Regions from separate parts of the Rathayibacter sp. VKM Ac-2835 genome, predicted to be linked through region 3. Evidence: predicted binding sites of a transcription regulator. Region 3 holds the regulator's gene; each other region holds the start of a gene.

Region 1 (3,269 bases), 540 kb from region 3:
GCGCCCGGGGCGGCCCTGCCTACTCTGGAGGCATGAGCGGCACCACGGGCTTCGAGCGGACGACCGGCTCCGCCCTGTCCGAGCGGGACCGCCGCGTCCTCGAGTTCGAGGGCGAGTGGACGGCCCGCTCCGGAGACAAGGACGACGCGATCCGCGAGCGGTTCGGCCTCTCGGTCGCCCGCTACTATCAGGTGCTCAGCGCGGTTCTGGCCTCACCGGCCGCCCTCGCTCACGACCCGATGCTCGTCAAGCGGCTGCAGCGCATCCGCGACGGGCGCGCCGACGCCCGCGCCGCGCGCCGCCTCGGGCGTCCCGAGTAGACGAGCTGCTCGGGCCCACGAACGGAAGGCCGGCCGTACCGACGATGACCACCACCGCTCCGAAGGACCGCTTCGACGAGATCCCGGCCACCGAGGGGCGCGTGGGCGCCCATCGCCGGCCGCCGGCCCCGCACGCTCGAGCGATCGCTCTGGCCTGGGCGGCGCTCGCCACCGGAGTGATCGTGCTGCTCGGGTTCATCGGACTGCTCGTGATCGACAACCGGGTGCAGTTCAACGACGTCTTCACGGCGCCGACCGGCATCGTCGACACGGAGGCGACCCCCGCGGTCACCCCGACCGTCGACCCGACCCTCGCACTCGCGGTCCTGAACGGGACGGCGACGGAGGGCCTCGCCGCGAGCGCGGGGGACGCGCTCGCCGCAGCGGGCTGGAGCGTGCCCACGGTCGCCAACGCGAACACCGAGGACGAGGCGGCCACGACCGTCTACTACACCGACCCGCGGCTCGAGGGCGCGGCGCTCGGCGTCGTCCAGTCGCTCGGCGTCGGGACGATCGTGCTGACCGCCGACTTCGTCGAGACCGGCGCCGTGGTCGTCGTGCTCGGATCGGACTACCCGACGCAGTAGCTCGGGACCCCGGAGGGCCCTCGGAGCGCGGCAGTCGAGCCGCTCCCCGGGGGCGCTCTGTTTCCGGCACGTTTAATTCATGTTGAATCCCGGACAACTCTTTCCCACGGGCGCATTCCGCCCCATTCCGGGCCGAAACGCTGGCTTATGCTCCCTAATCAGGCACCTGCGCATCGCTCGTGTCGCAGGCAGCACAGCACTTTGGGAGTGAGAGATGGCGAACGGAACCGTCAAGTGGTTCAACTCTGAGAAGGGCTACGGCTTCATCACGGTCGACGGCGGCGGACAGGACGTGTTCGTCCACTACTCCGCCATCGACATGTCGGGATACAAGGTCCTCGAAGAGGGCCAGCACGTCGCGTTCGAGGTCGGCACCGGGTCCAAGGGCCCGCAGGCCGAATCGGTGCGCGTGGTCTGAGGCCCCCGCCCTGCACTGGAGCCGTCGTCCGCCTCGCGCGGGCGGCGGCTCCTCGCGTTGCGCCAGGCGCCGACGTCACTTGCACTCCTCCCGGGTGAGTGCCAGAATCGCTGTTGGCACTCGCTCCAGTCGAGTGCCAACGACGGAATTCCCCTGACGTCCGGGAGGGACGAAGAACACACATGGCCAAGATCATTGCTTTTGACGAAGAAGCCCGCCGCGGCCTCGAGCGTGGACTCAACACCCTGGCCGATGCGGTCAAGGTGACCCTCGGCCCGCGCGGTCGCAACGTCGTGCTCGAGAAGAAGTGGGGCGCCCCCACCATCACGAACGACGGCGTCTCCATCGCCAAGGAGATCGAGCTCGACGAGCCGTACGAGAAGATCGGCGCCGAGCTCGTCAAGGAGGTCGCCAAGAAGACCGACGACGTCGCCGGCGACGGAACCACCACCGCGACCGTCCTCGCCCAGGCGCTCGTCCGCGAGGGCCTGCGCAACGTCGCAGCCGGCGCCGACCCGATCAGCCTGAAGAAGGGCATCGAGAAGGCCGTCAAGGCCGTCACCGCCGAGCTCGTCGCCGGCGCGAAGGCGATCGAGACCAAGGAGGAGATCGCGGCCACGGCCTCCATCTCCGCCGCGGACACCGAGATCGGCGCGATCATCGCCGAGGCGATCGACAAGGTCGGCAAGGAGGGCGTCGTCACCGTCGAGGAGTCGAACACCTTCGGCACCGAGCTCGAGCTGACCGAGGGCATGCGCTTCGACAAGGGCTACCTGTCGCAGTACTTCGTCACGGACCCCGACCGCCAGGAGGCCGTGTTCGAGGACCCGTACATCCTGATCGTCAACTCCAAGGTCTCGAACATCAAGGACCTCCTCCCCGTCGTCGACAAGGTGATCCAGGCGGGCAAGCAGCTGCTGATCATCGCCGAGGACGTCGACGGCGAGGCGCTGGCGACCCTGGTCGTCAACAAGATCCGCGGCATCTTCAAGTCGGTCGCCGTCAAGGCCCCCGGCTTCGGCGACCGTCGCAAGGCGCAGCTCCAGGACATCGCGATCCTCACCGGCGGCCAGGTCATCTCCGAGGAGGTCGGCCTCAAGCTCGAGAACGTCACCCTCGACCTGCTCGGCTCGGCCCGCAAGGTCGTCATCACCAAGGACGAGACCACGATCGTCGAGGGTGCCGGCGACGCCGAGGCCATCGCCGGTCGCGTCGCGCAGATCCGCGGCGAGATCGAGAACACCGACAGCGACTACGACCGCGAGAAGCTCCAGGAGCGCCTCGCGAAGCTCGCCGGTGGTGTCGCGGTCATCAAGGCCGGAGCCGCGACCGAGGTCGAGCTCAAGGAGCGCAAGCACCGCATCGAGGACGCCGTCCGCAACGCGAAGGCCGCCGTCGAGGAGGGCATCGTCGCCGGTGGTGGCGTCGCCCTCATCCAGGCCGGCAAGCTGGCCTTCGAGAAGCTCGAGCTCGTCGGCGACGAGGCGACCGGAGCGAACATCGTCCGCGTCGCCATCGACGCCCCGCTCAAGCAGATCGCGCTGAACGCGGGCCTCGAGCCCGGCGTCGTCGCCGCCAAGGTCCGCGAGCTGCAGACCGGTTGGGGCCTCAACGCCGCGACCGGCGAGTACGTCGACCTGATCGCCGCCGGCATCATCGACCCGGTCAAGGTCACGCGCTCCGCTCTGCAGAACGCCGCCTCGATCGCCGGTCTGTTCCTCACCACGGAGGCCGTCGTCGCCGACAAGCCCGAGCGGAACCCCGTCGCCGCAGGCGGAGACCCCACGGGTGGCATGGACTTCTAGTCCGACCCGAACGACGCAGAAGGCGGTTCCCCTCCGGGGGAGCCGCCTTCGGCGTTCCACGGGTCGGCGTCGGCGTCGGACCGGCGGCACCGGGGGAGCCGTCGTAGGCCTGCCGGGCGTGATCCCGGCCGTCGGCGGA
Region 2 (3,269 bases), 660 kb from region 3:
CGGCCCCCGGCCAGGGCGTTCGCGACACCCCGCCGCCCGCCTACGGGACGCCGCTCCCGCCGGCCCCGACCGCCGCGCCGCCGCAGTACGCCTACGTCCCGGCGCCCACGACGGTGCCCAAGACGCTGAGCCTCACCGGCATGATCCTCGGCATCGTGGGCCTGGTGATCTCGATCTTCGGCTGGGGCTTCGGCTTCATCCTCTCGGCGCCCGCGATCGTGCTCGGCTTCCTCGGTCGCCGTCGCGAGCCGGGTGCCCGCGGTCTCGGGCTGACCGCGATCATCACCGGCATCGCCGGCGTCGTGATCTCGCTGATCTACCTGGCCGTCACGATCGTGCTCCTCGCGCTCGCGCTGGACGCGGCGAGCTCCCCCGGCGGGCTCTAGGCGGCAGCGGTCGGTCTCAGGACACGCGCTCGGCCAGCAGGGCGCGGTGGCGCCCCTGGATCCTCGTGAGGATCAGGACGGCGCTGCCCCGCCCCGCGAGGCCGAGCCTCCTGCGGAAGCGTGCGGGATCGACGTCGACCCCGCGCTTCTTGATCTCCAGGACTCCGATGCCGCGGGCGCGCAGCTCGCGCGCGAGGGTGCGCTCGTCCAGGGGCAGCTCCGCGAGCACGCGGAAGCTGCGGAGGAACGGCGAGACGGCCGGCTGGTCACCCGTGAGGTAGGCGATGCCCGGCGAGAGCATGCGCGAGCCGCTGGTGCGGGCCAGCTCGCCGAGCAGGCGCGCGCGGATGGCCGACCCGTCCGGCTCGTGGACGAAGGCGCCGAGGTCGCCCACCTCCTCGTCCTCGCTGTCGGCCGGCGCGGTGAGCTCGACGGCGCCGGTCGCCCCGAGCAGGAGCGCGGAGCGGCGCACGCCCGGCCGGGCCAGCGGACCGAACCAGAGCCCCGTCTCGACCAGCTCGCCGTCGACCGACACCCACTGCGCCTCCGCGTCCGCGGGGATCCGCTCGCGGTCGAAGCCCGGCCCGAGCTTCACGCCGACGGGCCGCGCCTCCGCCAGCCCGAAGGCGAAGTCGAGCGAGGGCGAGTAGTCGTCGGGATCGTCGAGGCGCCGGGTCTCCCGGTGGCCGGCGGTGCGGCGGGCCGGATCGAGGTAGACGGCGTCGAAGCCGTCCAGGTCGAACGCCTCGGCGTCGCCGTGCACGGCCTGCGCGGAGGGGAACGGGGCGAGATTGAAGCTGGCCAGGGTGGCGGTGATCTCGTCCGCGTCGACGGCGGTGACCTCGAGGTCGATGGCCGCCATCGCCAGGGCGTCGCCGCCGATGCCGCTGCCGAGGTCGGCGATGCGGGTGAGGCCGGCGGAGGAGAACCGGCCGGCGTGCAGCGCCGCGACCCGGAGCCGGGTGGCCTGCTCGAGTCCGGCGTCGGTGAAGAGCATCGACCGCGCGAACTCGCCGAACTTCCCGGTGGCCTTCGCGCGCAGCCGCGCCTGGGTCAGCACGGCCGAGACCAGTCCGGGGGAGTGGCCCGCGGAGCGGAGCGTCGCGACGGCGCGCACCAGGTCGTCCGCGCGGTAGCCGTCGAGCGAGTCGAGGAGCCGGAGGCCCTCGGGGGAGAGGAGCTCGACCAGCTCGGCGCGTTGCATCCGGCCATGCTAGGCCACCGTCTCCGACCGTCGCGGCGCGCCTGCCTGGCACTCTGATTGCACGAGTGCCAGCGGAGCCTCTACAGTGGAGCTAGCACTCTCGGAGCGTGTCTGCCAACGGCGGCGCTCCGCCCCCGTCGTCGTCAAGAAAGAGGTCAACCGTGTCGGTGTCCATCAAGCCGCTCGAAGATCGCATCGTCATCAAGCAGGTCGAGGCCGAGCAGGTCACTGCTTCCGGTCTCGTCATCCCCGACACCGCCAAGGAGAAGCCCCAGGAGGGCGAAGTCGTCGCCGTCGGCCCCGGCCGCATCGACGACAACGGCAACCGCGTCCCGCTCGACGTGGCCGTCGGTGACAAGGTCATCTACTCCAAGTACGGCGGAACCGAGGTCAAGTTCGGTGGAGACGACCTCCTGGTCCTCTCCGCTCGCGACGTCCTCGCGGTCGTCGTCCGCTAGAGACGGATCCCCGAAGGGCCCGGCGACGACAGTCGCCGGGCCCTTCGTCGTCCAGCGCAGTGGGCCCGGCGACAGGAGTCGCCGGGCCCTTCGTCGTGCGCCCCCGGTCCTCTTCGCGACCGGTGGCCTGATCCTGACGTCGGGTGACCGTTCCGGGCGGTCGGCGGGTCCGCGTCCTGCGTAGCATCGGACGGGTGCCCGCCTCCCGCCTCCCCGCCGACCCCGCCTCGCTGACGACGAGCGACGCCGCGGCCGGCGAGGGCGTCGAGGCGCTCCCGGTGAAGGGCTCCGGTGGAGCGCTGTCGTCGACCGGCCTGTGGTTCGGCTTCTCCGCCTACCTGCTGTGGGGCGCGATGCCGCTCTACTTCATCGCGATGGCGCCCGCCTCGCCGTTCGAGATCGTCGCGCTGCGGGTGCTCTTCTCGTTGGTCTTCTGCCTGCTCCTGCTGACGGTGACCCGCAGCTGGCACGGCTTCACAGCCCTCTTCCGCGAGCCGAGGCTGCTGGGCGTGATGGCGATCGCCGGTGTGCTGATCTACATCAACTGGCAGGTCTACGTCATCGCGACGACCACCGGCCACGTGATCGAAGCGGCGCTGGGCTACTTCATGAACCCGCTCGTGACGGTGCTGCTCGGCGTGATCGTGCTCCGCGAGCGGCTCCGCCCGGCGCAGTGGGTCGCGATGGGGATCAGCGCCGTCGCCGTCCTCGTCATCGCCGTCGGCTACGGCTCCTTCCCCTGGGTCTCGCTGGCGCTCGCGTTCTCCTTCGGCCTCTACGGCCTGGTGAAGAGCCGCGTCGGCGGACGGATGGACGCGGTGAGCGGCCTCACGCTCGAGACGCTCTGGCTCACGCCGCTCGCGATCGTGCAGCTGCTGGTGGTCGGCTCGATGGTCGGGCTGACGCTCGGCACCGAGGGGACGGGGCACGCGCTCATCCTCGCCTCGGCCGGCATCGTCACTGCCGTCCCGCTGCTGCTCTTCGCCGGGGCGGCACGGCGACTCCCGCTCTCGATCGTCGGCTTCATCCAGTACCTGACGCCGGTGCTGCAGTTCGTCGTCGGCGCGTTCGTCCTGCACGAGGAGATGCCGCCGGAGCGCTGGGTCGGGTTCGCGCTGGTCTGGGCGGCCCTGGCGATCTTCTCAGTCGACCTCGTCTCGGCCGAGCGCCGGAGGCGCCGCGCGACGGCCCGACCTGCGGATCGCGTCGCCGCAGAGCGCT
Region 3 (3,269 bases):
ATCGCCAGCTCGTCGCGGTCGCCCTTCGCGAGCGCCTGCACGAGCACGAGCCGCGGGCTCGGCGCGGGCACCTCCTCGACCGAGACGACGCCGAGGACGACGCGCGACGCCTCCGCGGTCTCGACGACCGCGACGGCGACCCGGCCGCGGCCGTCGCCGATCCGCACGCTCTCGCCGGCGCGGATCCTGCTCACGGTCGCGAGGTGGCGCGCCTCCGCGCCCGAGAGCTCCAGCCGGCCGCCGGCGACGAAGTCCCCGGAGTCGAGGGACTCGTCGATGTAGTGGTGCGCCACGCCGGCTCCGGTCAGCCCAGGAAGCGGTCGCGGAGCTTGGAGAACAGCCCCTGCTGGAAGTGCGTCAGCGCCGGCTTCTGCGGCTTGTAGTGCTTGGCGAACTCCTGCACCAGCTCGCGCTCGCGGTGCCCGAGCTTCGTGGGCGTGACCACCTGGATGCCGACGCGGAGGTCTCCGCGGCCGTTGCCGCGCAGCTTGGTGACACCGCGGCCCTTGATCGTGACGATCTCGGTGCTCTGGGTGCCCGGCTTGACCTCGATCTCAATGTCGCCGTCGAGCGCCGCGAGGGTCGTCGTCGAGCCGAGGATCGCGTCCGTCATCTGCACCTCGAGGGTGCAGAGCAGGTCGTCGCCGTTGCGGCTGAAGATGTCGTGGTGCTTGACCTTGATCTCGAGGTAGAGGTCGCCGCTCGGGCCGCCGGCCGGGCCGACCTCGCCGCTGCCGGGCATCTGCAGGCGGAGGCCCGTGTCCACGCCCGCGGGGACGTCGACGGGGATGGTCCGGCGCGCGCGCACGCGGCCCTGGCCCTGGCAGGTGGAGCACGGGGTGGCGATGACGGTGCCGTAGCCGCGGCACGTGCCGCAGGGGCTGGCCGTCATCACGTTGCCGAGCAGCGAGCGGACGGTGCGCTGGATCTGGCCGGAGCCGTGGCAGATGTCGCAGGTGACCGGCGAGGTGCCGGGCTGGCAGCAGGAGCCCTGGCAGGTCTCGCAGAGCACGGCCGTGTCGACCTCGAGGTCGCGGTGCGTGCCGAAGATGACCTCGTCGAGCGAGACCTCGACGCGCAGCAGCGCGTCCTGGCCGCGCTCCCGGCGCGACCGCGGGCCGCGCGAGGAGCCCTGCGCGCCCTGGCCGAAGAAGGTCTCGAAGATGTCGCCGAAGCCGCCGAAGCCCTGCCCGCCGCCGCCGGGGAAGCCGTCCTGCGGGCCGCGGTCGTACTGCTGGCGCTGCTGGGCGTCGCTCAGGACGTCGTAGGCGTGCGTGACGAGCTTGAAGCGCTCGGACGCGTCCGCGCTCGGGTTGACGTCGGGGTGCAGCTCGCGTGCGAGCCGGCGGTACGCCTTCTTGATCTCGTCGGCGGAGGCGTCGCGGTCGACGCCGAGGACTTCGTAGTGATCGGCCACAGGGGGCTTCGTCCTTCGTTCGTGGTCGGTGCGCCGGGCGCGGCGGACCTGTCGGGAGCCGGGGGTGTCCGGCGAGGGTCTGAGAGCGGGTCATTCCTCGCCGAGGAGGCGGGAGAGGTAGCGGGCGACGGCGCGGACCGCCGCGATGTTGCCGGAGTAGTCCATCCTGATCGGTCCGAGGACCCCCAGGCGCGAGACCTGGCCGCCGGCCGTGTTGTAGCCGCTGGTGAGGACGGAGGTCTCCTGCAGGCCGAACGGCGCGTTCTCGCGGCCGATGCGGACCGAGATGCCGCGCGGGTCCGGCGTCATCTCGGCGAAGAGGCGCAGCAGCTCGACCTGCTCCTCGATCGCCTCGAGAACGGGATAGATGCTGCCGGAGAAGTCCTCCTCCGTGCGCACCAGGTTCGCGGCGCCCGCCATCACCAGGCGGTCCTGCCGGTTCGCGCCGACCTGCTCGAGCAGGGTCTGCACGACCGGGTCGACGACGTCGCGGCGCTCGGGGCTGAACTGCTCGGTCGCGCTCTGCAGCGTCTCCGCCGCAGCGGCGAGGCCCAGACCGAGGACGGCCGTGTTGAGCTTCGCCCGGATCTCGCCGAGCAGCAGCTCGTCGACGTCCTCGGGCGTCTCGAGCACGCGCTGGTCGACGCGGCCGGTGTCGGTGATCAGCACGGAGAGCAGCCGCCGCGGGGCGAGAGCGACCAGCTCGACGTGACGGATGCGCGCGGCCCCGAAGGAGGGGTACTGCACGAGCGCGACACTGTTGGTGAGCTGCGAGAGCAGCCGGACCGTCCGCACGAGCACCTCGTCGAGGTCGGGGCTCTGGCCGAGGAAGGTCTCGATCGCCTGCCGCTGCGCCGCGGTCAGCGGGCGCAGGTCGGTCAGCTGGTCGACGAAGAGGCGGTAGCCCTTGTCGGTGGGGACGCGGCCGGAGGAGGTGTGCGGGGCCGCGATCAGCTCCTCCTCCTCGAGCTGCGCCATCTCGTTGCGGATGGTCGCCGCGGAGACGCCGAACGCATGGCGCTCGACGATCGACTTGGAGCCCACCGGCTCGCGGTTCGCGACGTAGTCCTGCACGATCACGCGCAGGACCTGGAGACCGCGCTCCGTCACCATACGACCGACCTCCCGCCGGACTCCGGGTGCCTCGCGGCACGACCACCTCGGCGCCGTGGCGCCGCGCGGAGCTTGGCACTCCGCGAGATTGAGTGCCAATCATAACCGCGCAGAACGGAGGAGGGCGGGGCTCGCCCAGGATCCGCACCGGAGCGGCCGCCTCTCTGCCACGATGGACGCCGAGCGCCCGGGGTCGCCCGACGCGCCGATGCCTGAGACGGAGATCACCATGTCGGCCACCCCGCCCGCGCCGCCCGCCTACTCGACGCCCGCGCCGCCGCTGAATCCGGCCGACGAGAAGACCTGGGCCATCGTCACCCACGTCACGGGCATCTTCTTCAGCTTCATCCCGTCGCTGATCGTCTACCTCGTCTTCAAGGGCCGCGGGCCCTTCCTCGAGGCGCACGCGAAGACGGCGCTGAACTTCCACCTGACCACGCTGATCGCCTACGTGGCCGGGACGATCCTGAGCTTCGTGCTCGTCGGCTTCATCGTCTTCCTCGTCGTGCCGATCCTGGTCATCGTCTTCGCGATCATCGCTTCGGTGCGCGCCAGCGCCGGCGAGTACTACACGTACCCGCTGAGCATCCCCTTCTTCAAGTAGAGACCGGGCGGGATCTCGATGCGCCCGCTGCGCAGCGCGCTGGTCGAGTAGCCGCCGCAGGCGACGCCTCGTGCTGGTCGAGTAGCCGCCGCAGGCGACACCTCATGCTGGTCGAGTAGCCGTCGCAGGCTGCAC

The links. Region 3 encodes HrcA, which represses chaperone genes, less so after heat shock. Its sites were predicted from a motif close to TTNGCACTCGNNNNNNNCGAGTGCNAA; they were not measured.
Region 1: a site for HrcA is predicted at 1,439-1,465, ahead of groL (chaperonin GroEL). Genes of this name have one in related genera too.
Region 2: a site for HrcA is predicted at 1,636-1,662, ahead of groES (co-chaperone GroES). Genes of this name have one in related genera too.

What each region holds. Positions count from the first base shown of each region.
Region 1 covers NZ_JABSNQ010000001.1:939,055-942,323, reverse strand. Annotated here, with positions in the region: gene HRK28_RS04360 (GNAT family N-acetyltransferase) at 1-36, shown strand, start outside; gene HRK28_RS04355 (DUF3263 domain-containing protein) at 33-320, shown strand; gene HRK28_RS04350 (LytR C-terminal domain-containing protein) at 365-907, shown strand; gene HRK28_RS04345 (cold-shock protein) at 1,122-1,325, shown strand; gene groL (chaperonin GroEL) at 1,508-3,130, shown strand.
Region 2 covers NZ_JABSNQ010000001.1:1,064,856-1,068,124, reverse strand. Annotated here, with positions in the region: gene HRK28_RS04965 (DUF4190 domain-containing protein) at 1-386, shown strand, start outside; gene HRK28_RS04960 (class I SAM-dependent methyltransferase) at 403-1,590, opposite strand; gene groES (co-chaperone GroES) at 1,752-2,048, shown strand; gene rarD (EamA family transporter RarD) at 2,327-3,269, shown strand, end outside.
Region 3 covers NZ_JABSNQ010000001.1:401,882-405,150, forward strand. Annotated here, with positions in the region: gene HRK28_RS01890 (16S rRNA (uracil(1498)-N(3))-methyltransferase) at 1-293, opposite strand, end outside; gene dnaJ (molecular chaperone DnaJ) at 305-1,417, opposite strand; gene hrcA (heat-inducible transcriptional repressor HrcA) at 1,508-2,530, opposite strand; gene HRK28_RS01905 (DUF4870 domain-containing protein) at 2,760-3,134, shown strand.